DNA from 2 places in the Blautia sp. 2227st1_G12_2227SCRN_220401 genome. Region 2 is predicted to be linked to the other one. Evidence: predicted binding sites of a transcription regulator. Region 2 holds the regulator's gene; the other holds the start of a gene.
What was found. The regulator HrcA, encoded in region 2, represses chaperone genes, less so after heat shock. The targets are predictions, from matches to a motif close to TGTTAGCACTCNNNNNNNNNGAGTGCTAACA.
Positions count from the first base shown of each region.

Region 1: a site for HrcA is predicted at 13,015-13,045, ahead of htpG (molecular chaperone HtpG). Genes of this name have one in related genera too.

Region 1 covers NZ_JBCLNI010000003.1:22,959-38,393, reverse strand. The annotation lists gene ABCM67_RS02220 (sn-glycerol-1-phosphate dehydrogenase) at 1-1,104, shown strand, start outside; gene ispF (2-C-methyl-D-erythritol 2,4-cyclodiphosphate synthase) at 1,175-1,666, shown strand; gene cysS (cysteine--tRNA ligase) at 1,668-3,077, shown strand; gene ABCM67_RS02205 (ribonuclease III domain-containing protein) at 3,062-3,487, shown strand; gene rlmB (23S rRNA (guanosine(2251)-2'-O)-methyltransferase RlmB) at 3,459-4,223, shown strand; gene sigH (RNA polymerase sporulation sigma factor SigH) at 4,260-4,844, shown strand; gene ABCM67_RS02190 (hypothetical protein) at 4,929-5,282, shown strand; tRNA gene ABCM67_RS02185 (tRNA-Thr) at 5,447-5,519, shown strand; gene ABCM67_RS02180 (glutamine--tRNA ligase/YqeY domain fusion protein) at 5,634-7,301, shown strand; gene ABCM67_RS02175 (Maf family protein) at 7,491-8,096, shown strand; gene ABCM67_RS02170 (HAD family hydrolase) at 8,105-8,770, shown strand; gene ABCM67_RS02165 (HAD family hydrolase) at 8,763-9,566, shown strand; gene ABCM67_RS02160 (hypothetical protein) at 9,568-9,825, shown strand; gene ABCM67_RS02155 (hypothetical protein) at 9,946-12,921, shown strand; gene htpG (molecular chaperone HtpG) at 13,162-15,216, shown strand.
Region 2 covers NZ_JBCLNI010000002.1:117,496-132,930, reverse strand. The annotation lists gene ABCM67_RS01780 (YlbF family regulator) at 1-223, opposite strand, end outside; gene ABCM67_RS01775 (ribonuclease J) at 228-2,162, opposite strand; gene ABCM67_RS01770 (DUF1292 domain-containing protein) at 2,144-2,413, opposite strand; gene ruvX (Holliday junction resolvase RuvX) at 2,506-2,958, opposite strand; gene ABCM67_RS01760 (IreB family regulatory phosphoprotein) at 2,960-3,232, opposite strand; gene mtaB (tRNA (N(6)-L-threonylcarbamoyladenosine(37)-C(2))-methylthiotransferase MtaB) at 3,418-4,746, opposite strand; gene ABCM67_RS01750 (HPr family phosphocarrier protein) at 4,880-5,116, shown strand; gene thiI (tRNA uracil 4-sulfurtransferase ThiI) at 5,282-6,463, opposite strand; gene ABCM67_RS01740 (cysteine desulfurase family protein) at 6,488-7,642, opposite strand; gene ABCM67_RS01735 (16S rRNA (uracil(1498)-N(3))-methyltransferase) at 7,646-8,389, opposite strand; gene prmA (50S ribosomal protein L11 methyltransferase) at 8,394-9,347, opposite strand; gene dnaJ (molecular chaperone DnaJ) at 9,506-10,696, opposite strand; gene dnaK (molecular chaperone DnaK) at 10,718-12,610, opposite strand; gene grpE (nucleotide exchange factor GrpE) at 12,664-13,299, opposite strand; gene hrcA (heat-inducible transcriptional repressor HrcA) at 13,318-14,361, opposite strand; gene ABCM67_RS01705 (extracellular solute-binding protein) at 14,538-15,435, opposite strand, start outside.

The DNA of each region.
Region 1 (15,435 bases), on a different contig from region 2:
GACACGAACAGTTACAAAGCTACAGAGGAACTGATGGAGGATATCTACGACCGGTGTCAGGTACTGATCCTAGATGCTGAAGGTCTTGAGGCAGATGAGCGTGCCGTGGAGATCGTGGAGAATTATATGGAAGAGGACATCGATCTTGTTCTTGCAGTTGGAGCGGGGACGATCCATGATCTCAGCCGTTTTGTCGCCCATCAGTACCGGATCCCTTTTGTCTCTGTGCCCACCGCAGCCAGTTCAGACGGATTTACTTCCACAGTAGCAGACATGACCTGGAATGGTGTAAAAAAAGTATTTCAGGCATCTGCGCCACTTTTTGTTTTTGCGGATACGGATATTTTTGCTAAGGCGCCTGCAAGGCTTACAGCAGCCGGGGTGTCGGATATTCTGGGAAAATACATTGCGCTGGCAGACTGGAAGATAGCAAGTATTCTTATGGATGAATACTATTGTACAGCGGTGGCAGACCTGGAAACAAAAGCGATCCGGACTGTTAAGGATAATCTGAAAGAAATTGCAGCAGGAGAGAAAGATGCATGTGAGAAGCTGATGTATGCGCTGATCCTTTCCGGACTGGCCATGCAGATGACAGGAAACTCCAGACCGGCATCCGGGGCGGAGCACCATATGGTCCACCTCTGGGATATGGAAGTGGTCAATGGCCACCTGGATGCTCTTCACGGGGAGAAGGTTTCTGCAGCAACCATGTTGGTCCTTCTGGAATATAAAAAGCTTGCAGATGCTATCCGAAGAGGAGCCTGCAGAGTGCATGCCTTTACAGACGGAGACAGAGAACTCCTGCAGGAGACCTTCGGCAGAAAAGGGATTCTTGGAGCACTTGAAAAAGAAAACACTCCGGAACTTCTGGACGATGTAAGCACAGAAACACTTTCCGGTGCACTTCCGGAAATCCTTAAGATCATAGATCTTCTTCCTGCAGTTACAGATATGCAGGAGATGATGAGTATCGTCGGCTGCGTGAGCAGAGTCCGGGATATCGGACTGCCGGGAAAAGCGATCGAGGAGAGTCTCAGACTTGCACCGTATACAAGAAGAAGGTTGAGCCTTCTGAGACTTCGGAAGATGCTCACATACTGAGCAGGAACAGCTCATAAAAGGTTCTTTTGACTTGACATAAATTTTAGGAAAGGCAGTGATGAACGGTTTGATGAGAGTAGGAATGGGATATGATGTACATAAACTGACAGAGGGCAGGAAACTGATCCTTGGTGGTGTTGATATTCCTTGGGAAAAAGGTCTTTTGGGCCATTCGGATGCAGATGTTCTGATCCATGCGATCATGGATGCACTTCTGGGAGCTGCGGCTCTTGGAGATATCGGAAAGCATTTTCCGGATACAGACCCTGCATATAAGGGAATCTCCAGTGTGAAACTTCTGGTGCATGTTGCCGGATTACTGAAGGAGAATGACTATGCGATCGGAAATATCGATGCCACCATCATCGCTCAGAAACCGAAGATGGCACCACATATTCCGACGATGAGAGAAAATATCGCAGAAGCACTTGGGATTAAAATATCACAGCTGAATATCAAGGCGACCACAGAGGAAGGCCTTGGATTTACAGGACAGGGAGAGGGAATCTCCTCACAGGCGATCTGCTCCCTGTACAGAATCGGGAAATTGGAGGAAGAGTAACATGAAGATTTTTAACACACTGACACGCAGAAAAGAGGAATTTGTACCTCTGGAAGAAGGAAAAGTAAAAATGTATGTCTGCGGACCTACGGTATACAATCTGATCCATATCGGAAATGCCCGCCCTATGATCATTTTTGATACAGTGCGCAGGTATATGGAATATAAAGGATATGAAGTAAATTATGTATCCAACTTTACCGATGTAGATGACAAGATCATCAAGAAGGCAATTGAAGAGGGCGTTTCCGCAGAGGAAATCTCTACCCGTTATATCAAAGAGTGCAAGAAGGATATGGCAGATATGAATGTAAAACCTGCTACAACTGCACCCCAGGCTACACAGGAGATCCAGGGCATGATCGACATGATCCAGACTCTTATTGATAAAGGATATGCATATCCGGCAGCTGACGGGACCGTTTATTTCCGTGTAAAGAAATTCAAAGAGTATGGCAAGCTTTCTCATAAGAATCTGGATGATCTCCAGTCAGGATTCCGTTCTCTTAAGGTATCCGGTGAGGATCAGAAGGAAGATCCGTTAGACTTCGTGCTTTGGAAACCAAAGAAAGAGGGCGAGCCGTCCTGGCCGTCACCGTGGTGCGACGGACGTCCTGGCTGGCATATTGAGTGTTCTGTTATGTCCAAGAAATATCTCGGAGAAGAGATTGATATCCATGCAGGCGGTGAGGATCTGATCTTCCCGCATCATGAGAATGAGATCGCACAGAGTGAGTGCTGCAATGGTAAGATTTTTGCAAGATACTGGATGCATAATGGTTTCCTGAACATCGACAACCGCAAGATGTCCAAATCTCTCGGAAATTTCCGTACCGTTCGTCAGATCGGTGAACAGTATGATCTTCAGGTTCTCCGTTTCTTTATGCTGAACGCACATTACAGAAGTCCGCTGAACTTCAGCGCAGATCTGATGGAGGCAGCAAAGAACTCTCTGGAGCGTATCCTTGAGGCGGCAGGCAAGCTCAGCGACCGTAAAGACAATGGGGCGGCAGAGAATATTACAGAGGAAGAGCTTGCGCTTCTCAAAGAGGCAGAAGGTTTTGTTACCAAATTTGAAGCTGCCATGGATGATGATTTTAATACTGCAGATGCACTTGCGGCAATTTTTGAGCTTGTAAAATTTGCCAACACAAACGTAGACGAGAACAGCTCAAGGGAGTTTGCCGGTGGTCTTTATGAGGAACTTTTTAAGCTCAGTGATGTGCTGGGACTGAAAATCGAGAAAAAAGAAGAGATTCTTGACAAAGAGATCGAGGATCTGATCCAGGAACGCCAGGCTGCAAGAAAGGCAAAGGATTTCAAGAGAGCAGATGAGATCCGAGATGAGCTCCTGAAAAAAGGTATCATCCTTAAAGATACAAGAGAAGGTGTGAAATGGCAGAGAGCTTAAAGAAACTGAAAGAGCTGTTTGATCTGAAAGACGCAGACCTTCGGACTTATTCGCCGCTGACGCTGGCCTATATCGGGGATGGTGTTTATGAGCTGGTGATCCGTACTATTCTTGTGAAAAAAGCGAATTGTCCGGTAAATCGTCTCCACAAAAAAGCCAGCAGCCTTGTAAAAGCATCTGCACAGTCGGGTATGATGGAGATCCTCGAACCACTTTTGACAGAAGAAGAAAAAAGTGTATATCGAAGAGGAAGGAATGCGCATTCCGCTACTATGGCCAAACATGCCACCATGGCGGATTACCGGCGTGCCACAGGGTTTGAGGCGCTGATGGGATATCTTTACCTGAAAGAGGATTTTTCAAGGATACTGGAACTGGTCCATGCAGGACTTGAGAAGGAGGAAATTTAAATTGACTGAAATGATAGAAGGAAGAAATGCGGTCCTTGAGGCATTTCGTTCCGGTAAATGTGTTGATAAACTGTTTATTCTGGATGGCTGTCAGGACGGACCGGTCCGCACCATCGCAAGAGAAGCCAGAAAACATGATACCATTGTAAAATTTGTTCCAAAGGAACGATTGGATTCCATGAGCGAGACAGGTGCACATCAGGGTGTGATCGCACAGGTTGCGGCTTATGATTATTCTACAGTGGAAGATATCCTGAAAAAAGCAGAAGATAAGGGAGAGCCTCCGTTTATCATTCTTCTTGATAATATTGAAGATCCTCATAATCTGGGAGCTATCATCCGTACCGCAAATCTCGCAGGTGCTCATGGTGTGATCATTCCCAAACACAGAGCAGTAGGACTGACTGCTACGGTTGCCAAGACGTCGGCAGGCGCACTGAATTATACACCGGTTGCCAAGGTTGCTAATCTGGGACAGACTATTGATGAACTGAAAGAAAAAGGCATCTGGTTCGTATGTGCAGATATGGACGGAGAGGTGATGTACCGTCAGAATCTGACAGGACCTATTGGCCTTGTGATCGGAAATGAGGGAAATGGTGTAAGCCGCCTTGTAAAAGAGAAATGTGATTTTACTACCGCGATCCCGATGAAGGGGGATATCGATTCCCTCAACGCTTCTGTAGCAGCAGGGGTGCTTGCTTTTGAGATCGTGAGACAGAGACTGTCAAAATAAATACATCAAATACAGCCATAGCTGTTCGGAGAAAAAATGTGCCGATATAATGAGATGACGGATGAAGCTCTTATCGAAAGACTTCGTGCAGGGGAATCTGCAATTGCAGATTATCTGATGGAAAAGTATAAAGGTCTGGTCAGAAAAAAAGCCCGTGCCATGTTTCTGATAGGTGGGGACACAGATGATCTGATACAGGAGGGGATGATCGGACTGTTTAAGGCAGTCCGTGATTACCAGCCAGACAGGGAGTCGTCTTTTCAGTCTTTTGCAAATATATGTATTGACAGACAGATATATACTGCAATTAAAAGTTCAAACCGCCAGAAACATCAGCCACTGAACACTTATGTGTCTTTAAGCGACGGAGAGGCGGAGGAAAACTTCAGAGATTCCTGTGTGGAGCATGATAATCCGGAATCGATCCTGATCGACCGGGAAAATGTGGCGGCTCTCGAAAATGAAATGAAAAAGAGCCTGAGCCCTCTGGAAAACAGGGTACTGCAGTTGTATCTGGATGGAAATGGATATATGGATATTGCCCGGATCCTTGGAAAAACACCGAAATCCATTGATAATGCACTGCAGAGGATCCGTGGGAAAATTAAAAGCTATTTTTGAGAAGAGTAAATACCTCTTTCCTTTTGAATATAAAAGTATTAAAATAATATTCATAAGGAGCAGAATAAGAAAGGAGACCAAATTATGGCAAAGATCAATAAATATTGGGGACTTGTTGCAGTAGGAGCGCTTACCGCTGCCGCAGCAGGAGCTATCGCAGCACTTGTATCCAGACGATCTGTATGCGAAGAAGACTTTGAGGATGATTTCGAAGATCTTGATGATTTCAAGGATGACGAGAAGAAGGAAGAAAAAGAAGAGAAAGAAGTCTTCCAGGACTGGGACAAGACTGCATCTGAGACTGTAGAAGTTTCCAAAGAGGCAGATGATGCTGAAGAGGCACCAACAGAAGCAGAAGAGGAAACACCTGCAGATGATGAATCGGAGGCCGAAGCGGAAGAAGAGACAGAAGCAGAAGAGACAAAGACAGAAGAGTAAAAAGAGAATCCTGCGTGCTGTGTCTGCGAGCGACAGCACACAGGATTTTTTGTGCTATAATCATGAAAATATGAATTTTTAAAAAAATAAAAATAATGTATTGACAATATGACAATCATCTGATAATATAAACAACTGTGAGCGGCACAAACGTCGCGAAACAAGCTGCTGTGGCTCAGTCGGTAGAGCGTCGCCTTGGTAAGGCGGAGGTCACGGGTTCGATTCCCGTCAGCAGCTTTTTTTGTGTCTAAAAACAGACAATTTTTTGTTTAGATACAGGTTTTGCGGGTTTCAAAAACTCCGGATTTATGATAAGATAAAACATCAGGATGATATTTAGGAGGGAAAGCAATGGAGAACGAAACAGTTTCCAAAAACTTTATTGAAAATATTATAGACAAAGATCTTGAAGAAGGCGTTTATGACACCGTGCATACACGTTTCCCGCCGGAACCTAACGGCTATCTTCATATCGGACATGCGAAATCCATTCTTTTAAATTATGGATTGGCTCAGAAATACAACGGAAAATTCAATCTCCGTTTTGATGATACCAACCCTACAAAGGAGAAATCCGAATTTGTAGAGTCCATCAAGGCTGACGTGAAATGGCTTGGTGCAGACTGGGAAGACAGACTTTTCTTTGCATCTGATTATTTTGATCAGATGTATGAGGCAGCAGTGAAGCTTATTAAGAAAGGCAAGGCCTTTGTCTGCGACCTGACTGCAGACCAGATTCGTGAGTACCGAGGAACTCTTACAGAGCCAGGTAAAGAGAGCCCGTACAGAAACCGTACTGTAGAAGAGAATCTTCAGCTTTTTGAAGAGATGCGTGAGGGCAAATACGGAGATGGCGAGAAGGTTCTCCGTGCCAAGATCGATATGGCATCACCGAATATGAACATGCGTGACCCGGTCATTTACCGTGTAGCCCGCATGACACATCACAATACAGGAGATAAATGGTGCATCTATCCGATGTACGACTTCGCTCATCCGATCGAGGATGCCATTGAGGGTGTGACACATTCTATCTGTACTCTGGAGTTTGAGGACCACAGACCGCTTTATGACTGGGTGGTAAAGGAGCTGGAATATCCGCACCCACCGAAGCAGATCGAGTTTGCAAAGCTGTACCTGACCAACGTTGTTACAGGTAAACGTTATATCAAGAAGCTTGTTGAGGACGGCATCGTAGATGGATGGGATGATCCGAGACTAGTATCCATCGCCGCACTTCGCCGCCGTGGATTTACACCGGAGTCTATCCGTAAATTTGTAGAACTCTGTGGTGTTTCAAAGGCGAACAGTTCTGTAGATTATGCAATGCTCGAGTACTGCATCCGTGAGGACCTGAAGCTGAAACGTCCGCGTATGATGGCGATCCTTGATCCGATCAAGCTCGTGATCGATAACTATCCGGAAGGACAGGTTGAGTATCTTGAAGCTCCGAATAATATGGAGAATGAGGAACTTGGAACCAGAAAGATCCCGTTCAGTGGAGAACTTTATATTGAACGTGATGATTTTATGGCAGAGCCTCCTAAGAAATACAAACGTCTCTATATTGGAAATGAAGTTCGTCTTATGAATGCATATTTTGTAACCTGCACAGGTTATGAGGCAGATGACGACGGAACGATCCGTGTAGTCCACTGTACCTATGACCCGGAGACCAAGGGCGGAAATGCACCGGACGGACGTAAGGTAAAAGGAACGATCCACTGGGTGGAAGCATCCAATGCAGGTAAAGTTGAGGTAAGACTTTACGAGAATATCGTAGATGAAGAAAAAGGTGTTTACAATAAAGAAGATGGTTCTCTTAATGTAAATCCGAATTCTCTTACAGTAACAAGTGCCTATGTAGAGCCGGAGCTTCTGAAAGCAAAAGGTTATGACAGCTATCAGTTTGTACGTAACGGTTTCTTCTGCGCAGATATCCATGACTCCAGGGAGGGAGCACCGGTATTTAACCGTATTGTATCTCTGAAGAGCTCTTTCAAATTACCGAAAGCATAAAAACTGTCAAAAAGAATACGAAACATATGACAGCAGTACACCGTGAACAGGTATCAGGGTGTACTGCTTGTTTTGTTTTGTCGTCATCAGGAATAAATGGATAAGTACAAAATGCTCCTGCAACGATTTCGGTTGCGCCCATTTACAGAAACGGTTATACTGATAACACAGGAAAGAGAGGAATTACACATGAAGAAAATCGTGCTTGCTTCCGCATCTCCCAGGAGGCGGGAACTTTTAAGCCAGGTAGGAGTCGCCTTTGAAGTGAAGCCTGCCAGCGGGGAAGAACGGATCACCAGTGCAGAGCCTGCGAAAGTGGTGGAGGAACTTTCTCGTCAGAAAGCTATGTTTACGGCATACGCGCTGGAGGAAGAGGAGAACCGAGATCTGAGAGATGTGGTTGTGATCGGTGCAGATACCGTTGTATCTTATGAAGGTAAGATTTTAGGTAAACCGGCAGATGAGACAGCTGCAATAGAGATGCTCGCTATGCTGCAGGGGAATACACATCAGGTATATACCGGTGTAACTTTGCTGATAAGAGAAAAAGGAAGATGGAAAGCTCATACCTTCCATGAGTGCACAGATGTGAGCTTTTATCCGGTGACAGAGGAAGAAATAAAGGAATATGTAAACAGCAAAGACCCAATGGACAAAGCCGGAAGCTATGGGATTCAGGGCGCCTGGGGAGCCTATGTGAAGGGAATCCGTGGTGATTATAACAACGTGGTGGGACTGCCTGTAGCAAGATTGATCTATGAGACAAAAAAACTGGGAATGAACCTGAGAGGATGAAAGACAAAATGATAAAAGCTTGTATATTTGATCTGGATGGAACAATTGCGGATACACTAGAATCTATGGCATATGTGGCGAATGAGATCATGGAAAAGTTTTCCCTGAAACCACAGCCGGCAGATAATTTTCGTTATTACAGCGGTGAAGGTGCAGATATGCTGATCAGAAGATGCCTGATCGATGCAGGAGATCCGGAGCTGGTACACTACGAAGAAGTCAGGGAACTTTATCGCAGGAAATTTGATGAAGATCCGCTGTATAAAGTTGTGCCATATAAAGATATGCCGGAAACCCTTCAGAAGCTGAAACATGCAGGCCTTAAGATGGCTGTATGCTCCAATAAGCCTCATGTTGCGGCGCAGAAAGTGGTAAAGGCGATCTATGGCGATCTGTTTGATGAGGTGATGGGACAGCAGGAAGGGATCCGCAGAAAGCCGGCGCCGGATGGTCCGCTGAAGATTGCAGAAGATTTCGGCGTAAAGCCGGAAGAATGTATGTATATCGGAGATACAAAGACAGATATGCAGACAGGAAGTGCTGCCGGAATGTATACCGTTGGTGCACTATGGGGATTCCGTGACAGAGAAGAGCTTGAAAATAACGGTGCAGATATTGTAGCAGCTGTACCTGGTGATCTGTTTACTATTTATGAGGAGAAGCAGCATGATTAAGATGGTTGCCAGTGATCTGGATGGAACGCTGCTTATCGGTGGAAGACAGACGCTGCCGGAAGAGATCTTTCCGCTGGTAAAGGAACTGAAAAAAATGGGAATCCTCTTTGTGGCAGCCAGTGGCAGACAGTATGCCAATATGAGGAATCTTTTTGCGCCGGTAAAGGACGAGATGGCATTTATCAGTGAAAATGGCGGGCTTGCTGTCCAGAATGAGAAGTTTCTGTACTGCGACAGCTTTGACAAAGAACTGGTCAGAGAGATCATTCAGGCAATATGGGAAAAGCCCGGAGCGGAATTTTCCTGTTCTACAAAAGATTTTTATTATATCATGCCCAAGACAGAACATTATCGCCATCTGATGATCGAAGAAGTAAAAAATCAGTGTAAGATCATAAAGAGTTTTGATGAGATCGCAGAGCCTTGTATGAAGGTTGCAGTTTATGAGAGAGAAGGAATGACGGAGGAATCCATCCGGTACTGGAGAGAACGGTTCAAAGACAGATGTACTGTTGTGACATCCGGATTTGCGTGGGTGGATTTTGTTCCATTTACCACGAACAAAGCAAAAGGGATCCGTAAATACCAGGAACTTTTGGGAATCGGACCGGATGAATGCATGGCGTTCGGGGATGAATACAATGATATTGAAATGATGAAATCTGTAAAATACAGCTTTGCCATGAAGCATGCGAAGCCAGGGGTAAAGGCGGCGGCTTTCTACGAGACAGAGAAGGTGGAACCAGTACTTCGCAGACTGATCGCGGCGGGCGGAGATATAAAGGAGGAACTTTAATATGTACAAGAAAGAATATGTCCAGACATTTCTGGAAAAACAGGGGCAGCTTTTTGATGAGCCGGTAGCAGAGGATTTTGAGGAGGCAGAGGAATTTCTAGAGGATTGCATGGCAGTTGTGCTGGATTCCCTGAAGGATGTTAAAAAATATCTGGATGGAATGGGCGCAGATGTGGAGGGGATTTCCCTGAAGGAGCTGGAAGAAGAAAGCGAAGTATTTAAACTCCCGGACGGAAAATATATGATCGTAGAAGGCTGACGGAAAGCAGGGATTACACCTCTGAAAATTAAATATGATAAACTTGCATCAGCAAAAAGAAAGCCCTGCGTAGAAAGGGTAAATGTGGGGAAAATAAAATGATGTAAAGGAGGATGGGATATGAAAAAAAGCAGAGTGCTGGCAGTCGTCATGGCTGTGCTTATGATGGTAACGCTGCTTCCATCGATGGTATTTGCCACTGCAGCTCCATCGGGAACTCTTGATGGAAAGCTGAAGGTCAAAGGAACACTTGCGATCGGGTCTACCTTAAGTGCAGATTACTCAAAGGTCAAGCCGGAGGGGATCACAGATGATAATGTGAGTTTTTCCTGGTCATTAAAGGACGGAGACCTTCTTACAGAGGTAGGAACTGATAAGACTTATAAAATCGATGAAAAAGATCTGGGTCTTCCGATCGTTCTGAAGATCACCGGAAAAGAAGAGACGGGAGTCAGTGGTGAGCTTACGGTGACGACCCAGGAGGTTTCCGAAACAGAGGAGGAAGCCAAAGCAGTAGGAGAAGATCCGGATGCGGAGGAAAGTGAAGCTTCGGCAGATTCGGAGTCTTCAGAGAACACGCCGGATACAGAAGCTGGAACGTCAGAGGAGCCTGATAGTGCTCAGCCTGAGGAAACCATAGAGCCGGCAGAAGAAACGGAGTCTGCGGATGTGCAGGAGAATACAGATGTACAGGAAAATACAGATGCACAGGAACCTGCAGATACCCAGGAGCCTGCTGAAAACTCTGTTATAGAAGTAAACGGAGAACAGTCAGGGCCTCAGAATACCGATGAGGCAGATACATCTGGAGATAGTCAGACAGAGACACCGGATTCCGCAGGTACAGCAGCAGACGCTTCCGAAAAAAATGAGGAACCGACATATTCGGCATCTGCATACACGGAAGATGGAAGTGGAATTCTGGATTTTGGTTCCGTGGAAGAGGGATATACGGAAATTCCGGAAGCACAGATGGTTACTATCACAAATAACGGAACCGGAGATCTCAATTTTAAAGAGATTGCCCCGGAGAATTTCATGGCTGCGGATATTAACGATGCGCCATTAAAGAGTGGTGAAAGTGTTGCTGTGTGGGTAAAACCACGAGAAGGTCTGAAGGCTGGAGAATACAAAGATCTGATCACGTATCAGACAGAAGAAGGTGCCGATGTCTTCTTTGAAGCGGACTTTACAGTAAAAGAACCGGAAAATAAAAAAGCCGAAGATCATGAAAATAATGAGCAGACAGATCCCGGGGAAACATCGGACCCTGCAGCGGAAAAAATATACAAGCTAACTGCGGATCCGACAGAACTGCCTTTTGATGATCTGACTGCCGGTTATGAAAAGGTAGAAACAACAAGTACAGTCACGATCAAAAACGAAGGTACAGAAGCTGTGACGTTAGTACAGCCTGAGTCGGAGTTTTTTGATATTGCGCCGGTCAGTGAAGTGGAGAGTAGCGGAAATATCCAGTTGGCGCAGGGAGGAGAGCAGACCTTTACCGTACAGCCTAAGCTTGGACTCTCTGCAAAAGATGATCCATACGTGGAAGAGCTTGTATTTGCTTCTGATGAAAGCACGGAAGCATCTGCTACAGTGACGGCTTCGGTTATGGTAAAGACAGAAACACCAAAAACAGTTACTGCAACAGTGAAACCGGAAGGTCCTCTGAAGTTTGGAACACTGGAACAGGGCTATGAGACTGCGCCGGATGCACAGCCTGTAACCGTAGAGAATACAGGTACAGAGGCTATCCGGATCCAGCTTTCTGCTCCGGAGGATTATGAGGTGGGAGAGCCTTCTGCGGAAGTGCTCAATCCCGGAGATAAGGCGGCAACCTTTACCGTACAGCCCAAGACCGGTCTTCAGGTCGGAGATCACAGCGATACGATTTCTGTGACAGATCAGAATACCGGAAACACACTGGCTGAAGTCCGGCTGGAATTTACAGTTTCGGAGCCGGAACCGGAACCCAATCCCGGTCTTTCGGTAACAGATAGTCTGGAGTTTGGAACCAAAGAGGAAGGCTATAAGGAACTTCCTGATGCGAAGAAAGTTACAGTTACCAACACCGGAAATACAAAGATCGTTCTGAAACAGCCTTCATCAAATGCATATACAATTGGTACACTTTCCGCCACAGAGCTGGAAGCAGGAGATAATGCAACCTTTAGCGTACAGCCGGTCAGCGGACTTTCACAGGGGGAATATCTGGAAGACATTGTGATCGCCAATGATGCAAATGTGGAAGCTTATGTAAATGTCCATTTCAGCGTTACAAAGAAAAAAACAGATAACGGTAAGAAGGCGAATAACCTTACAGGCATCAAAAAGCCATCCGATATCAAAGATCTACCCAATGGAACCCAGAAAACCCAGAAAGCCCTGAAGCTTCCGGGAACAGTAAAGATCACTACAACAAAGGGAGAGCAGAAGGCATCTGTTAAATGGGATGTTAAGGGATCTTCTTATGATCCGTCTTCTGCAGAACGTCAGATATTTAATGTAAAAGGTACCGTCATTCTTCCGGAGGGGGTTAAGAATCCCAACAAGATCAGTACAGTGATCGCAGTAAGTATTACAGTAAATGGATATCAGGGCACGGAAGCCGCTGCATCGGACAATAAGATCACAGGCATTGATTCCAATGGCAAGTATGATACCAATACAAAGATCACCTTTACAGCAGCTGGTGCAGGAATGGATAATACAAACCCGCGTAAGGGAGATACCAGATATCAGCCGAAGAGCTGGAAGATCACAGAGACCCGTACCTGGGATGGAGAGCCTTATACTGCAACATTCCGTGTCAGCAAGCCGGGAAAATATACTCTGAAAGTTACCTTTGGACAGCAGAAATACGACGGCTCCAGCTGGAAGGATACCGGTACACAGTCAGAAAGTACGGTTACTTTTACGGTATCACAGGCAGCAGTTCTTACTGCGACTCCGAGTCCGGCAGTGACACAGACAAATCAGAAATCTGCAGTGCAGACGGGAGACAGTACACCGATCATGACATTTGTGATCATTTTGATCGTGACTGTGGTATGTATTGGAGGAATCCTTGTATATCGTAGAAAGAAAAAATAAGAACAGAATGTAGAAGATAGTTTTACAGCACCCTCCGTACAAAAAATGTACGGAGGGATTTTTTTGCACATAGAGATCCGTTTTATATGCTGTTACTAGCACTCTATAATGATGAGTGCTAAATTTTTCTTGACTTTTGTAAAAAGTCGTATTAGTATATATTTATTGAAAAAAACAACAGGTTTCCGGCTCTGTCGGAACATCAGAAATAAAAATAAAAACAAAAGGAGAGTGACATATATGTCAGCAAAACATGGAAGTTTATCAATCAACAGTGAAAATATTTTTCCGATTATCAAGAAATGGTTATATTCCGACCATGATATTTTTGTAAGAGAGATGATCTCCAACGGATGCGATGCGATCACCAAACTGAGAAAGCTGGAAGTTATGGGAGATTATACATTCCCGGAAGGTTACAAACCGGCTGTAAATGTTATCGTTGATCCGGATCAGAAAACTTTGAAGTTTATCGATAACGGTATTGGTATGACAGCAGATGAAGTAGAGGAATATATCACACAGATCGCTTTTTCCGGTGCCACAGAGTTTCTTGAGAAATATAAGGATAAAACAACGGATGATCAGATGATCGGTCATTTCGGACTTGGATTTTATTCTGCATTTATGGTTGCAGATGAAGTTCATATTGATACTCTCTCTTACAAGGAGGGTTCCACACCGGTACATTGGACCTGTGACGGTGGTACGGAGTATGAGATGGCAGACGGAAACAAAACAGAACCGGGAACAGAGATCACTCTTTTCCTCAATGAGGAAAGCCTGGAGTTTGCCAATGAATATCGTATGAGAGAGGTTATCGAGAAATACTGTTCTTTCATGCCGGTAAATATCTATCTTTCCAAAGCAAATGCTGAACAGGAGTATGAAACGATCGATGAGGCAGATCTCCGTGAAGATGATGTGGTAGTTGAGCATATCCATGAGGATGCCAAGACAGAGGAAAAGGAGAATGATAAAGGCGAGAAAGAAGTTGTGGAAGTTTCTCCTGCCAAAGATAAAGTAAAGATCAATAAACGGCCGGTATCCTTAAGCGATACACAGCCGCTCTGGATGAAACACCCAAATGAGTGCACGGATGAAGAGTATAAAGAATTTTACCGTAAGGTATTTATGGATTACAAGGAACCGCTGTTCTGGATCCATCTGAACATGGACTATCCGTTCAACCTGAAGGGTATCCTGTATTTCCCGAAGATCAGGACAGAGTATGATTCCATTGAGGGAACCATCAAGCTTTATAATAATCAGGTATTTATTGCAGATAACATCAAAGAGGTGATCCCGGAATTCCTTCTTCTTCTGAAAGGCGTGATCGACTGTCCGGATCTTCCACTGAATGTTTCCCGTTCTGCACTGCAGAATGATGGTTTTGTGAAAAAGATTTCTGAATACATCACCAAGAAAGTAGCAGATAAGCTCACCGGAATGTGCAAGACAGACAGAGAGTCTTATGAGAAGTACTGGGATGATATCAGCCCGTTTATCAAATTTGGATGCATCAAGGATGCGAAATTTGGTGAGAAGATGAACGATTATATCCTCTTTAAGAATCTGGATGGCAAATATCTTACCCTGAAAGACTGCATTGAGGAAAATAAAAAAGAAGAAACAAAAGCAGCTGAAGAGGAGAAGACAGAGGAGAAAGCTTCTGAAGGATCCCAGAATGAGGAACCGGAAAAAACGGTGATCTATTATGTGACCGATGAGGTACAGCAGAGCCAGTACATTAATATGTTCCGTGAAGCGGGTAAAGATGCTGTACTGCTGAAGCATGTGATCGATTCACAGTTTATTTCCCATCTTGAACAGCAGGATCAGACGATCCAGTTCAAGAGAATTGATGCAGATCTGACAGAAGAGCTTCGTGAAGACGGAAAAGCGGATGAAGCAACAGTCAAGACACTTACTGAGGTGTTCCGTAAGAATCTTGGCAAGGATAAACTTGAAGTAAAAGTAGAGAAGCTGAAAAATGAGGGAACTGCAGCGATGATCACTCTTCCTGAGGAGAGTCGCCGTATGCAGGATATGATGAAAATGTACAATATGTACGGAATGGATCCGAATATGTTCGGTGGTCAGGAAGTACTTGTACTGAACGCAAATCATCCTCTTGTAAGATTTATAGCAGAAAATCAGGGATCAGAGTATGTTCCGGTGATCTGTGAACAGCTTTATGATCTTGCAATGATGAGCCATAAACAGCTTTCTCCTGAAGAAATGACAAAATTTGTAAAGAGAAGCAACGATATCCTTATGGTCCTTACAAAATAAAACGACATATAAAATGATCGAAAGGCTTTGCCCGTAATGGGGCAAAGCCTTTGCTTTTTTTATAACAATATGTGTATCTTTAACACAATTATAGGAATTTTAAATAAAATAATAGATATTAAATAAAAATAACCTGTAAAATATGACTAAAAATTTAAATTAGTATCTAATATGTATAAAATAAATTTTCAGAAGAAAGCGAAAAATATAGATAACTGT
Region 2 (15,435 bases):
TCAGACTTGCAGACTCCTGATTGAGCTGTTCCGCAATATGGAACAGCTCATCCTTGTCTGAATGATTCTGCAGTCTGAAATTATCTCCACGGAATCTCATCACTCTGGCTTTCAGCTCAGGATCCGCTTCAAGCTGGGCTGCCTGTTTCTGATATTCCTGATATTCATCGCTTCTGTGCACAGCATCGAGAAGCTTCTCGATCTCCATGCTGATCTCATCCATGAACCTATGCCTCCATAATGATAGGCAGGATCATAGGATTTCTCTTGGTCCGTTTCCACAGATACTCTCCAAGGGCATCCTTGACCTCGGTTTTGATCTTGCCCCAGTCCGTGATATTGTTCTCCAGGCAGGAATCCAGTGCAGTTTCCACAACCTGTCTGGCATGCTCCATAAGATCCTCAGATTCTCTTACATACACAAACCCTCTGGAAACGATATCCGGACCTGCGAGAACTACATTACTGTGGCGCTCCAGTGTCATAACTACGATCATGATTCCATCTTCAGACAGGTGCTGACGGTCACGGAGTACGATATTTCCCACATCGCCAACGCCAAGTCCGTCTACGAAGATCGCACCTGTATGAACGCTTCCTGTCACCTTGGCATCCTGTCCGTCCAACTCCAGAACATTTCCGGAAGAAAGGATAAAAATATTCTCCTTCGGGATTCCCAAATCTTCCACAATGTGTTTCTGTGCAGTCAGATGACGGTACTCACCATGGATCGGAATGGCATATTTCGGTTTTACGAGGGAGTAGATCAGCTTGATCTCCTCCTGGCAGGCATGTCCGGAAACATGGACATCCTGGAAAATAACCTTGGCTCCCTTCATAGACAGTTCGTTGATGACCTTGGAAACTGCCTTTTCATTTCCGGGGATCGGATTGGAGCTGAAAATGATGGTATCGTTAGGCTTGATCGTGATCTTCTTATGGATATTGGCTGCCATACGGGAAAGTGCCGCCATGGACTCACCCTGGCTTCCGGTTGTGATCAGAACCACCTTGTCGTCCGGATAATTCTTCACCTGATCGATCTCGATCAGTGTGTTCTCCGGGATCTGCAGATAGCCAAGCTCTGACGCTACGGAAATAACATTGACCATACTGCGGCCTTCCACAGCAACCTTTCTTCCGAACCGGTATGCAGTGTTAATGATCTGCTGCACACGATCCACGTTGGATGCAAAGGTTGCAATGATGATCCTGGATGTCCGGTACTCATTAAAAAGATTATCAAATACATGTCCCACTGTACGCTCGGACATTGTAAATCCCGGTCTCTCTGCATTGGTACTCTCACACATCAGTGCAAGCACACCCTTCTTGCCGATCTCTGCAAAACGCTGCAGATCGATGGCATCTCCAAATACCGGTGTATAATCAACTTTAAAGTCTCCTGTGTGTATCACGATTCCCACCGGTGAATAAATAGCAAGTGCGGATGCATCCTGGATACTGTGATTCGTTTTGATAAATTCCACAGCGAAATCCCCAAGATTGATCACCTGCCCGTGTTTTACCTCTTTCAATTTGGTAGAACGCATAAGGTTATGCTCTTTCAGTTTGTTGCGGATCAGTCCCAGTGTCAGCTTGGTAGCATAGATCGGAACATTGATCTCTTTCAACACATACGGAAGAGCTCCGATATGATCCTCATGTCCATGAGTGATCACAAATCCCTTCACCTTGGAAATATTTTCCTTAAGGTATGTTACATCCGGAATGACCAAATCGATTCCCAACATATCGTCCTCAGGGAAAGAAAGACCACAGTCTACAACTACAATACTGTCGCCATACTCAAAAGCGGTAATGTTCATTCCGATCTGCTCCAGACCGCCAAGTGGTATGATCTTAAGCTTGGATGTTGTTCTGCGGCCGGTTTTCCGACCGGATGGCCTGCCGCCGGTCTTTGCCGGTTTCTGTGTGTTTCTGCTGTTTTTTACAGCGCCACCGGCTGCTGTTTTCTTTGCTGTTGGCCGGAAAGGCTTATCCTGACGGTTTTTGCTGCCACCACGATACTGTCTTGTTCTTGATCCGGCATTCTTTTGTCTTGCTGCGGTTCTTCTGGCACCGCCTGCGGAAACTTGTACTCTGCTCTCCGCATTTTTGTTGTCATCGTTGTTCTCGCTTTTCAAAAATCGCTCCTCCATTCAAAATTCACGTCATCCAGCATCTGCTGAAAAACTGCATATACAGCCTGAAGTTCGTCATCATCCTCGACCATCTCATAACAGGCTTCTGTGCTTCCCGGAGCTGAAATATCCTTCAGAATATATGCGTCTGCTTCCTCATCCTGTGAATCGGACACCAAAAGATAAGTCACACCCGCAATATTGGTCTGCTCCTCTACGTAAAACTCAGCAGCTGTGCCGTCGTCTGACTGAAATATTATTTTTTCCATATTTAATTCTTCCTTATCCGTTCTTGTCAAGCGGATATTCACAATCCGCATTTGCTACCTGATCCGCTCAAAATATCTATTTGCGTTTCCGATCATTCTTCCACGCTTTCCTGCTGCTCTCTTCTGTATGCGGCAGCATCCAGATATCCCTGCAGGATAAAGACTGCTGCTACCTGATCCAGATACTGTTTACGGTCTTCCTTATGCACACCGGTCTCCTCCAGAGTACGGTCTGCCGCCATGGTAGTCAGTCTCTCATCCCACATAACAACAGGCAGACCCGTACGTTTCTCCAGCATTTCCTTAAACTCCAGAGATTTCTCGGCCCGCTCTCCTACTGTATTGTTCATGTTTTTCGGGTATCCCAGAACGATCTCCGTAACCTGATACTCCGAAATGATCTCTTCAATACGTGCCAGAGTACGACGAAGCTTGTTTTCCTGCTTGCGCCATACGGTTTCCACACCTTGGGCTGTCAGACCAAGGGGATCGCTCACTGCAACCCCAACGGTCTTCGAGCCATAGTCCAGTCCCAGTACTCTCATATTACCGTTCCCAGGACTTATTCTTGATATACTCGGTGAGAAGCTCCTCTACCAGCTCATCACGCTCCACCTTCATGATCATGCTTCTCGCACCCTTGTGGCTTGTGATGTAGGTCGGGTCTCCGGACATAATATATCCTACGATCTGATTCACCGGATTGTAGCCCTTCTCATCCATTGCATTGTACACCAGATCCAGGACTTCTTTTACCTGAAGCTCCTGATCCGGTTTTGTTCTGAAATACTGTGTATTTCCCAGATTATTCTCTGCCATTGTCTCTCACGTCCTTAAAATATATTCTTTTTTATTTTAATATAAATTTACATAAATTACAATCTTAAATTTAACGAGGATTGCGAATACAAACTGTCAACGTTACTGTTCACTCCGTTCTCAGTAACACGCTTCGCAAAATATTACCAGTGAACAAACAACCTTTCAACATACGATCCCGTTCTTCATTCCACGGCTTCACCGGTCATGATATGCTCTTCAAGAAAGCCTTCTGCCTTTACGATTACGATATCATTTACGCCATAAGCTTCCGATTTCGGTACAGCAGTTTTTATATACTCCCGGCTGTGTCCCAGATACCAGGTCCGTCCATCCTTTGTATACTCTTCCTCGATCAGTACCTCCAGGTTTTTGCCAAGCATGGATTTCTCATAATCCCCTGCATGACGATGATGCAGCTCGATCATCTTCTCACTGCGGAAGGATTTCTCCGCCTCTGTCAGCTGTCCGTCCATGGCAGCCGCCTTTGTTCCCTGTCTTCTGGAATATTTGAAGATATGAGTCTCGTAAAAACGGATGCTGTCCACAAAATCATAGGATTTCCGGAATTCTTCCTCCGATTCCTGCGGAAAGCCTACGATCACATCCGTTGTCAGTGCCGGATTTCCATACACTTCTCTTAAAAGCTCACAGCGTTCTCTGTATTCCCCGCTTCTGTATCTGCGGTTCATCCTCTCCAGGGTCTCATCACAGCCACTCTGCAGAGAAAGATGGAAATGCGGGCATACCTTCGGCAGCGCCGCGATCCCTTCCGCAAATTCTCTTGTAACGATTCCCGGTTCCAGCGATCCCAGACGGATACGCCTGATTCCTTCGATCTCATGCACAGCACGGATCAGAGAAAGCAGTGTCTCTTTTTTCTCCTCCGGGAAATCCACTCCATAGGAGCTTAAATGGATTCCTGTAAGGACCACTTCCTTATACCCTTTTTCCGCAAGTGCACGGACCTCCTTCAGCACACTTTCAATATTCCGGCTTCTGACACGGCCTCTTGCATAAGGAATGATACAGTACGTACAGAACTGATTGCATCCGTCCTGAACCTTGATATATGCCCTTACATGTTCTGCTGTATGATCAATGGAAAGTTCCTCATACTCTTTTGTCTGATTGATCTTGATCACATGGGAACCATGGCCCGGTTTGTTTTCCGCATATTCGGCCAGTGCCTCCACAATATTGATCTTCTGGTTATTTCCCAGAACAAGATCAATGGCTTCGTCTTTTTCCAGTTTCTCGCCACCGGTCTGTACATAACAGCCCGTTGCCACCACGATCGCTTCCGGATTCATTTTTTTTGCTTTGTGGAGCATCTGTCTTGATTTTCTGTCTGCAATATTGGTTACTGTGCAGGTATTGATCACATAAATATCCGCTCCTGGCTCAAAAGGCACGATCTCATATCCCGCCTCCTCCAGAAGCTGCTGCATGGCCTCGATCTCATAGGCATTTACTTTGCAGCCCAGGTTGTGTAATGCAACTTTATTTCCCATTTTTCCTCACTTTTTTTACACTTTAACTAATTATTAAAACAATTTTTATCTCTTTTCACCTTGACTTTTTGGGTACTGACAGGTAAGATGAAAGCTGTAAAACAACAAAAATTTATCAAGGGAGGTTATTATAATGAAAACAGCTAAAATCTCACTGAATTCCATCGATAAGGTGAAAGCATTCGTAAACGAGATCAGCAAATTCGACTGCGATTTTGATTTAGTATCCGGAAGATATGTGATCGATGCAAAATCCATCATGGGTATCTTCAGCCTGGATCTTTCCAAGCCGATCGACCTCAACATCCATGCAGATGGCGCTGCTCTGGATAACGTAATGCAGATTATTTCCAAATATACAATCGACTAATCTATACTGTATATTTGAGAGGAACTGTATCGGATACAGTTCCTCTTTTTTCATGCTTTCAGAATCCTTCTGTTCTCAATGAACTCCCTTTTCCTGATATATCGGTAATTCCAGGGAACCTCTGCAGCGAGGTTCCCTGTTTGTTTTTTCTTATCTAAAAACGGATCACTGAATTTCAATGATCTCTGTGGTATTCAGAGCCGTTTCCATAAGCTCATCGATCTTCTCAGAAAGCTTCTGCTCAGAACGGCGGATCACCTTAAGATTCGGCTTTGTTACAGGATGTTTCGCTACAAAGATGGTACAGCAATCCTCAAACGGCTGAATAGAAGTCTCAAAGGTATCGATCTTTCTGGAAATACGGACGATCTCCTCTTTATCAAAGCCGATCACCGGACGATATACCGGAAGTGTGCAGACCTCATTTGTAGAAGCAAGGCTCTGTAAGGTCTGGCTTGCAACCTGCCCGATGCTCTCACCTGTGATAAGTCCGAGACAACGATCCTTTTTAGCGAAATGCTCGGCAATACGCATCATATATCTTCTCATGATAATAGTAAGCTCATCATGAGGACACTGATCATAAATATAAAGCTGTATATCTGTAAAGTTAACTACATGGAGACGGATCGGTCCGCTGTATTTGGCTACCAGGCGGGCAAGATCCACTACCTTCTGTTTTGCGCGCTCACTGGTGTAGGGCGGTGCATGGAAATATACCGCATCGATCTTGACACCACGTTTTGCGATCATATAACCGGCAACCGGACTGTCGATCCCACCGGAAAGAAGAAGCATGGCTTTTCCGTTTGTTCCGATGGGCATTCCGCCTGCGCCCGGAATGGTCTGGGAATATACGTAAATCTTGTCACGGATCTCAACAGAAAGATCCAGCTCCGGATGATGAACATCTACACTTGCCTCCGGGAACGCATCCAGGATACGTCCGCCAAGCTCAGCGCTGACTTCCATGGAGCTGATCGGATAGGATTTCTTTGCGCGGCGTGTCCAGACCTTGAAGCTTCCGTTAAAGTCCGGATGCCACTGCTTCATATAACCCACAACATCTTCGGCAAGCTTCTCAAAGCCCTGTTCTTCATAGATCATAACCGGGCAGATGCCTACAATACCGAATACATGCTGCAGCGCATCTACAGCCTCATCGTAATCATAATTCTCCGGGCAGAATACATAAACTCTTCCCTGCTCTTTTTTTACTTCAAAATCTCCCTCGATCTTGGAGAGTGCGATCTCCATCTGATGTACGAGAGCATCTTCAAAACGATAGCGGTTTTTTCCCTTAAGGGCAATTTCCGCATATTTGATCAGAAATGCATGTACTAACATAAAAATCCCTTTCTTCTGTATTCTCTATCGACGTGCATACCTGCGCAGCATCGGAATTGTTTTTCCCAGTGCTTCCAGGCAGTAATCTACCTCTTCAAAGGTATTTTCCTCACAGAAGCTGATGCGAACGGTACTCTCCACATCCGCTCTTGAAAGTCCCATAGCTGTCAGTGTTGCACTCGGTTTTCTCTTATGACTGGAGCATGCACTTCCTGCGGAAATATATACTCCGAATTCTTCCAGTGTATGGAGCAGGACTTCGCTTCGGACTCCATGAAAAGTCACGCTCATGATGTGCGGTGCCCCTTCTCTTAAAGGCATTCCGTTGATGGTGATGTCTCCAAGCTTTGAAAGTCCCTCTGCCATCCGTTCTTTCAGGTCATAAAGGTGCTGTATTTTTTTATCAAAATCCGTATATACCATCTCTGCGGCAACGCCAAGGCCTGCGATTCCCGGCACATTGTCTGTTCCGGAACGCATACCGTTCTGCTGTCCGCCGCCAAGGATCTGCGGCTGTACTCTTACTTTTTCGTTAATATAGAGAAAGCCTACGCCCTTTGGTCCATGGATCTTGTGGCTGCTCACAGAAAGAAGATCGATCCCCAGCTTTTTCGGATAGATACGATACTTTCCGAATGCCTGGATGGCATCTACATGAAAAAGTGCTTTCGGACTTTTTTCATGGACAAGCCTTCCGATCTCTTCTACCGGCATCACAGCTCCCACTTCATTGTTCACATACATCACAGATACCAGGATCGTATCCGGACGAAGAGCCGCTTCCAGTGCATCCAGCTTTACAACGCCCTGATGATCCACAGGAAGAATAGTCACCTCATAGCCCTGTTCTTTCAGATAGGCAAAAGGCTGGGCCACTGCTGCATGCTCCACTGCCGTTGTAATGATATGGTTTCCCATACGCTTGTTGGCTTCCACGCCGCCGATAATAGCAAGATTGTCCGATTCTGTTCCACCGGAGGTAAAAAGAATCTCTTTTTCATTCACTTTCAGTAATTTTGCAAGGGTCTGAGCGCTTTTGCGGACGTAATTCTCCGCTTCCATTCCCTTTTTATGCATGGCAGAAGGATTTCCGAAATCTCCTGTCATGGTTTTGCAGACAATATCCTTTACTTCATCGAAGCATCTCGTTGTCGCGGAATTGTCAAAATATGCTTCCATAGTTTATTCATCCTCCAGTTGAAACATCAGAACAGAAAGTACTGCAAGTCCCGCAGTTTCTGTCCGTAAGATCCGGTGTCCCAGGGTGATGGGTTTCGCACCGGCTTCCATGGCATCTGCCACTTCCTGCTCTTCAAAACCACCCTCCGGGCCGATAAAAACACCGATGCTTTTTCCCGGTTCGATCGACCGGATCAGTTCTTTCGTCTCTTTCATTCCCTTTGCAAGCTCATAAGGGATCAATAGAACGTCCAGTTCTTTTGCATAGACAAGGGCTTCTTTAAAGGTCATCACAGAATGTACCTCCGGCACCAGTATACGCTTGGACTGTTTTGCCGCACTTTCTGCGATCTGCTGCCAGCGGGATACTTTTTTTTCTGCTTTTTTGTTATCCAGTTTTACCACGCAGCGCCTGGTTGAAACCGGAACTACGGAATATGCTCCAAGCTCTACTGCCTTCTGGATGATCAGCTCCATCTTATCAGCCTTCGGCAGTCCCTGAAAAAGATAAATACGGTTCTGCAGCTCATAATCCGGCTCCTGTACATAGAGGATATGAAGCAGGACTTCATCCTCCCCCGCATTTTCGATCACACAGTGATATTCTTTTTCCTTGTCGCTGATCCAGAGCTCCTCGCCTTTTTTCATACGGAGCACGTTTACGATATGGTTGACGTCACTTCCTGTGATATGGATCTCATGTCTGTCCCCGTCAATCTGATGAGGTTCCACAAAAAATCGCTGCATGAGATCAGTCCTTTCTTGCTGTCACAGATACCCACTCGCCCTGATGAGTCACCTCAACAAGCGTCAGACCGGCGTCTTTTACAGCCTTCACTACGACATCCTCCTTTACATCCAGGATGCCTGATGTAATGTAGTAAGCGCCTTTTTTCATCTGTGCAACGATCACCGGAGTCAGCGGTACCAGAACATCTGCCAGGATATTTGCAGTTACGATATCATATTTCTCATATCCAACCTGTTCCTGAACTTCTTTGTCATCGATGATGTTTCCGATCATCATGTCAAAGGATTTCTCCTCGATCTGGTTGGCCTCCTTGTTCTCAGACACTGCCGGAACTGCACAGGGATCAAGATCTGTACCAACCACATGACCTGCACCAAGCTTCAGTGCAACGATTCCCAGGATTCCACTTCCGGTTCCCACATCCAGAATCTCCATTCCCGGCTTCACAAATTTCTTCAGCTGACGGATCACAAGCTGTGTGGTCTCATGCATTCCTGTACCAAAGGCAGTTCCCGGATCAATGTGGAGGATCATCTTGTCCTTATCTTCTGCCTTCACTTCTTCCCAGGACGGTACGATCAGAATGTCGTCTACATAGAACTGATGGAAGTACTGTTTCCAGTTATTGATCCAGTCCTTGTCCTCTGTCTGGGATTCTGTGATGGTTGCCTCTCCGATATCCACAAAGCTTCTCAGATCCTCCAGTGCAGCCTTCACATCTTTCAGGATTGCCTCGGTATCCGCATCCTCTTCCAGATAGAAGTTCAGATATGCGATCCCGTCATCTGCTGGTCCTTCCGGCATGATATCCACGAACATCTGCGCTTTGTCCTCATCAGTCAGCGGCTGTTTATCCTGGATTTCCACACCTTCAATTCCCACCTCGGCAAGTGTACAGATCACAATATCCTCTGCCTCTGTTTTTGTCTTAAGTGTAAAACGGTTCCATTTCATTTTTTATATCTCCTTATGCTGTATACACATTTACGGATTTTCATTCCAGTCTGTCGCCTGTTTTCTATTGTCCCGAAAACGGGCACTTCTTTTAATATACACGAATACAGAAAAAAAAGAAAGAGGCATTTTGTGCCTCTTTCCTGTTTTCACTTTATTTATTCCTCAAACATTTCCTTAACTTTCTCACGGAAACCTTTTTTCTTCTTTTCGGTTTTTTCGGAAGTCTCGGATGTGCTGTCCTCTGACGGACGGTTTCCACATGCCGCATCAAAAGCTTCCAGAGCTTTCTTTGCTTCCTCATTGAGATTTGTCGGAGTCTGGACTACCAGGGTTACATAGTGATCACCACGAACGTTCTTGTTACGTAATGACGGAACACCTTTGCCCTTCAGGCGGATTCTTGTATCCGTCTGTGTTCCCGGTTTCACCTCATAGGAAACCTCACCGTCAACGGTATTAATACGCATCTCACCGCCAAGTGCAGCCTGTGCAAATGTGATCGGAGCTGTTGAAAAGATATTCATATCCTGTCTCTGGAAGATCGGATGACGGGCTACATTTACCTCAACCAGCAGATCTCCTCTCGGACCGCCGTTGGTTCCCGGTTCACCTTTTTCGCGGATACGGATACACTGACCATTATCAATACCTGCCGGTACAGATACCTGGATCTTCTTTCTGGAAGAGGTATATCCGGTTCCACGGCAGGCACTGCATTTGTCCTTGATCACCTTACCGGTTCCGTTACAGTCCGGACAAGTCTGAACATTACGTACCATACCAAACATGGACTGCTGGGTGTAAACGATCTGGCCCTGGCCTTTACATTTCGGACATGTGACCGGTGATGTTCCCGGTTTCGCTCCGGTTCCGTGACATGTGGTACACTCATCCTTCAGAACGATCTCCAGCTCTTTCTCGCATCCGAAAACCGCTTCCTCAAAAGTAATGTTCACACGTGCACGAAGGTTGGCACCCTTCATCGGTCCATTGTTGGCCCGTCTGGTTCTGCCTCCGCCGCCGAACAGGTCTCCGAAGATATCTCCGAAGATGTCTCCCATATCCGCACCGTTGAAGTCAAATCCACCAAAGCCGCCGGCACCGCCTCCGCCGCCGTTTTCGAATGCTGCATGACCAAACTGATCATACTGTCTTCTCTTGTCGGCATCACTTAAAACGGAGTAAGCCTCTGTCGCCTCTTTGAATTTCGCTTCAGCCTCTTTATCACCCGGATTTACATCCGGGTGATATTTCTTGGCCAGCTTACGATATGCTTTTTTTAATGTTGCGTCGTCGGCGTTTTTATCCACACCTAAGACTTCATAATAATCTCTTTTATCAGCCATTGTAATTATTTCCTACTTGTCTTAGACTTCCTTGTAATCAGCATCTACAACATCATCGCCGTATCCTGCTTCATTTCCGCCCTGAGCACCAGCGTTTCCGCCCATGTTGCCCATATCCGGTCCAGGACCAGCCTGACCCTGAGCTCCCTGAGTCTGCTCATACATCTTGGAGAACAGTTTCTGAGCGCTCTCCATCATCTTCTCCTGTGCAGCCTTGATATCTGCAACCTGAGAATCAGTAAGCTCCTGTGCATTTGCTGTCTGTGCAAGAAGATCCTTCAGTGCATTGAGGTCTGCCTCAACACTTGCTTTATCGTTTGCATCAAGCTTGTCGCCTGCTTCCTTCAGAGCATTCTCAACCTGGAATACCATGGAGTCTGCATTGTTTCTTGTGTCGATCGCCTCTTTACGTTTCTTATCCTGAGCCTCGAACTCAGCTGCTTCTTTGACAGCTTTGTCGATATCGGAATCGGACATATTGGAACCAGCTGTGATTGTGATGTGCTGCTCTTTACCTGTTCCAAGGTCTTTAGCGGATACATTAACGATACCGTTGGCATCGATGTCAAATGTTACCTCGATCTGCGGAACTCCACGACGTGCTGGCGGGATTCCATCCAGACGGAACTGGCCGAGGGATTTGTTGTCTTTCGCGAACTGACGCTCACCCTGTACAACGTTGATATCTACAGCTGTCTGGTTATCTGCTGCTGTGGAGAAGATCTGGCTCTTCTTTGTAGGAATTGTAGTATTTCTCTCGATCAGACGAGTTGCGATACCACCCATTGTCTCGATGGACAGTGACAGTGGAGTAACATCCAGAAGAAGGATATCACCGGCACCTGCATCACCTGCAAGTTTACCACCCTGTACGGAAGCACCAAGTGCAACACACTCATCCGGGTTCAGGTTCTTGCTTGGCTCTTTGCCAGTTAACTGTCTTACCTTATCCTGTACAGCCGGGATACGGGAAGAACCACCAACCAGAAGTACCTGGCCAAGCTCAGAAGCTGTGATACCTGCATCAGACAGTGCACGGCGAACCGGCTCTGCTGTCATCTCTACAAGATCATGTGTCAGCTCATCAAATTTAGCTCTTGTAAGGTTCATATCGAAATGCTTCGGTCCCTCAGCTGTAGCTGTGATGAACGGAAGGTTGATGTTTGTTGTTGTTGCGGAAGAAAGCTCTTTCTTAGCCTTCTCAGCTGCCTCTTTCAGTCTCTGAAGAGCCATCTTATCATTGCTTAAGTCTACGCCCTCTGTTCTCTTGAACTCAGCAAGCATGTAATCTGTGACTTTCTTATCAAAGTCATCTCCACCAAGACGGTTGTTACCAGCTGTGGAAAGAACCTCGATAACACCATCACCGATCTCGATCACAGATACATCGAATGTACCACCGCCAAGGTCGTATACCATAATCTTCTGCTCTTTCTCATTGTCAAGACCATATGCAAGAGCTGCTGCTGTAGGCTCGTTGATGATACGTTTTACATCAAGACCTGCGATCTTACCTGCATCTTTGGTAGCCTGACGCTGAGCATCGTTGAAGTAAGCCGGAACTGTGATAACTGCCTCTGTTACCTTCTCACCAAGATATGCCTCTGCATCCTTTTTCAGTTTCTGAAGGATCATTGCGGAGATCTCCTGTGGAGAATATTTCTTGTCATCGATGGTTACACGGTAATCGGTACCCATCTCTCTTTTGATAGAGGAGATCGTTCTGTCTGCATTTGTAACTGCCTGACGTTTTGCAGGCTCACCTACCAGACGCTCTCCTGTTTTTGTGAATGCTACAACGGATGGTGTTGTTCTTGCGCCTTCTGTATTTGCGATAACTGTCGGCTGTCCACCTTCCATTACGGCTACACAGCTGTTTGTTGTACCTAAGTCAATACCAATAATCTTTCCCATGATTTTTTCCTCCTGTTTTAGTCTGTATCTGTTAAAATAAAGTTTGTTGTCAGTTAGTTCGCAACCTTCACCATACTGTGGCGTACTACGAAATCCTTGTAGGTGTAACCCTTCTGGAATTCTTCCACCACGATGTTCTCTCCAACCTCTTCATCCTCCACATGCATCACTGCATTATGGAAATCCGGGTTGAATTCCTTTCCCACTGCTTCGATCGGCTTCACGCCAAGCTCATCCAGTGTTGTGGTAAGCTGCTTGTAGATCATTTTCATTCCATCTGCAAAAGCATCGCCTTCCTGTGCCTGTGCAAGACCTCTTTCAAAGTTATCCACAACCGGCAGGATCTTTTCAACGATCTCTTTTGCTCCGATGATGTACATACTGGATTTTTCTTTTTCCGTTCTTTTACGGAAATTATCAAATTCAGCCATGGTACGCTTCAGGCGATCGGTAAGTTCCTCCACCTTCTGCTCAGATTTATCTTTTTTCTTCTTTCCGAAGAAGGAAGTTTTTGATTTTTCTTCTTTTTTATCCTCTGAGGCAGCTTCTTCGCCTGGAGTATTGTTTTCTTCCTCCGGCAGATCTTCTCCCTCCGGTGTCAGGTTTTCTTCTTCCTGATCTCCGTCAGTTACGGGGATTTCCTTCTCCGCTTCCTGCTCTTCGGATGTTTTCTTTGTTTCCTCCGACACTTTTTTTCTACCGCCTTTCTAAGTTTTCTTCTTTTTCAAAACGTCATCCAGATGATTCTTCAGTTCCTTCAGACTGTCCACTACATTCTCATAATCCATTCGTTTGGGACCGATGATCCCGATGGTTCCGTACATTCCGTCTCCCAGTTCATATCTGGCAGTTACAATGCTGCAGTCCTTCATGGTCTGGATTGGCATCTCATCACCGATGTAAACCTGGATTCCTGTATTCTCTCCATCTGACATCTGTTCTTTTACAAGATCAGCAAGTTCATGCTTCTCCTCAAATGCGGAGATCAGCTCCGTTGCCTTCTCTTTATCGGCAAGCTCCGGATACTTGAAGATGTTAGTTGCACCTGAAGTATAGATCTCCATATCTTCCTCTTCCACATGAATGGTGGCGGCCACTGCATCCAGAACCGTTGCCACCACACCGCTGTGGCTGCCTGCCTGTTCCTTCAGTCTGGCGATCATCCCAAGGTTGATATCCTGGATCGGGATCCCATTGAGATTGGTGTTAAGAAGAAGATTCAGTTTCAGGATCGTCTGGTCGTCCATTTCCTCATCCAGATTGATGATCTGGTTCCGGACTGTGTTGTTGTCACTGACAACCACTGCCACAAGCTGAAGTTCGCTCATTCTCGACAGCTGGATGAACTTGATCTTGTTGCCGCTGTACTGCGGAACGGAAACCATGGTAGCATAGTTGGTATTGGAAGCAAGAACCTTCGCAACCTTCTTAAGCACCTTATCCATCTTATCTGTCTTCTCAATGATCAGATCTCGCAGCTCTGCGACCTCCGCTTCCTTCTCCTTCATCAACTCATTGACGTAAAGTCTGTAGCCCTTATCTGAAGGAATCCTTCCTGCTGAGGTATGAGGCTGGACGATATAGCCCATATCTGTCAGGTCTGACATTTCATTTCGGATCGTTGCGGAACTGACATTGAGATCCGCATACTTGGAAATGGTCCTGGAACCAACCGGTTCTCCGGTTTCCATATAGGTCTTGATGATTGCTTTTAAGATTTTTTGCTTGCGCTCATTCAACACCTCTTCCATGAATCCATCTCCTTTCCTTTTTATTCTTTCCTGACGGATGTTGATTCTTTTTTTACATCTGTTAGCACTCATTTTAGTGGAGTGCTAACATCTACAGTCTTTAAGATATCACCATGTAAAATATTTGTCAATATGTTTTGAAAAAAAGTTCTTATTTTTTCAAAACAAAAAAAGCATCAGTACGATGCTTTTTTGTAATACTGGTCTATGCAGTTCTGTGCCCCGGCAAAAAATTCCGCTTCTGTTTTCTGTCCCAGCATATATTTCTGAAATTCCGTTCCCATGGACGAAACGGCTTCTATGGAATCGGCACACAGTGGTCTTGCTTTCAGCTTATAATCTTTCAGATATTGCCGGATCATTTCAATGCCATCCAGATCAAAATTCTTATCCTCGATCACATCCAGTCTTGCCGGACACATTTTTGTCAGCTGTCCGTAATTTTTACTGGCCTCATATCCGGACACATACTGAAGGAACTTCAGAGCTGCTTCTTTATGATCAGAATTTTTATTCAGTACATACTGCCAGGTTGCGATATTGGTCACCTTCTCGTCAAATTCCGGAAATGGTGCCATATGGATCTTATCTTTTCCATACACGCCTGCATTCTGAAAAGTACTCAACACACCGGTATACATAAACATACATCCATACTGGCCGTTTATAAATTTTTCATTCAGCTGGTCATGCTGGTCGATCAGATTCTCCTCTGATATCATCCCTGTATCCAGCATTCGCTTCATATATTCTGCCGCTTCTCTTGTTTTCGGATCCGTCCAGTCTGTATAATCTCCTCCGAAAAAATCGACATACTCGCTGATACTATTATATATGTAAGAAATCTCCCATGCATCCCCATATGCATATTTTCCCGTATTCTGAAGCTTTTTCTGAAGGATCTCAAGATCACTGAGACAGGAGAGTCTGTCCAGACCAGCCTGATCCAGCAATTCCTGGTTCACCCAGAATGCCATGATATCCATCCTGAACGGTACCGAAAAAATATGTCCGTCTGACATGCATATTTCTTTCAGGTATTCCTGCAGAAAATTCGCCGCTGTCTCCTCTGTC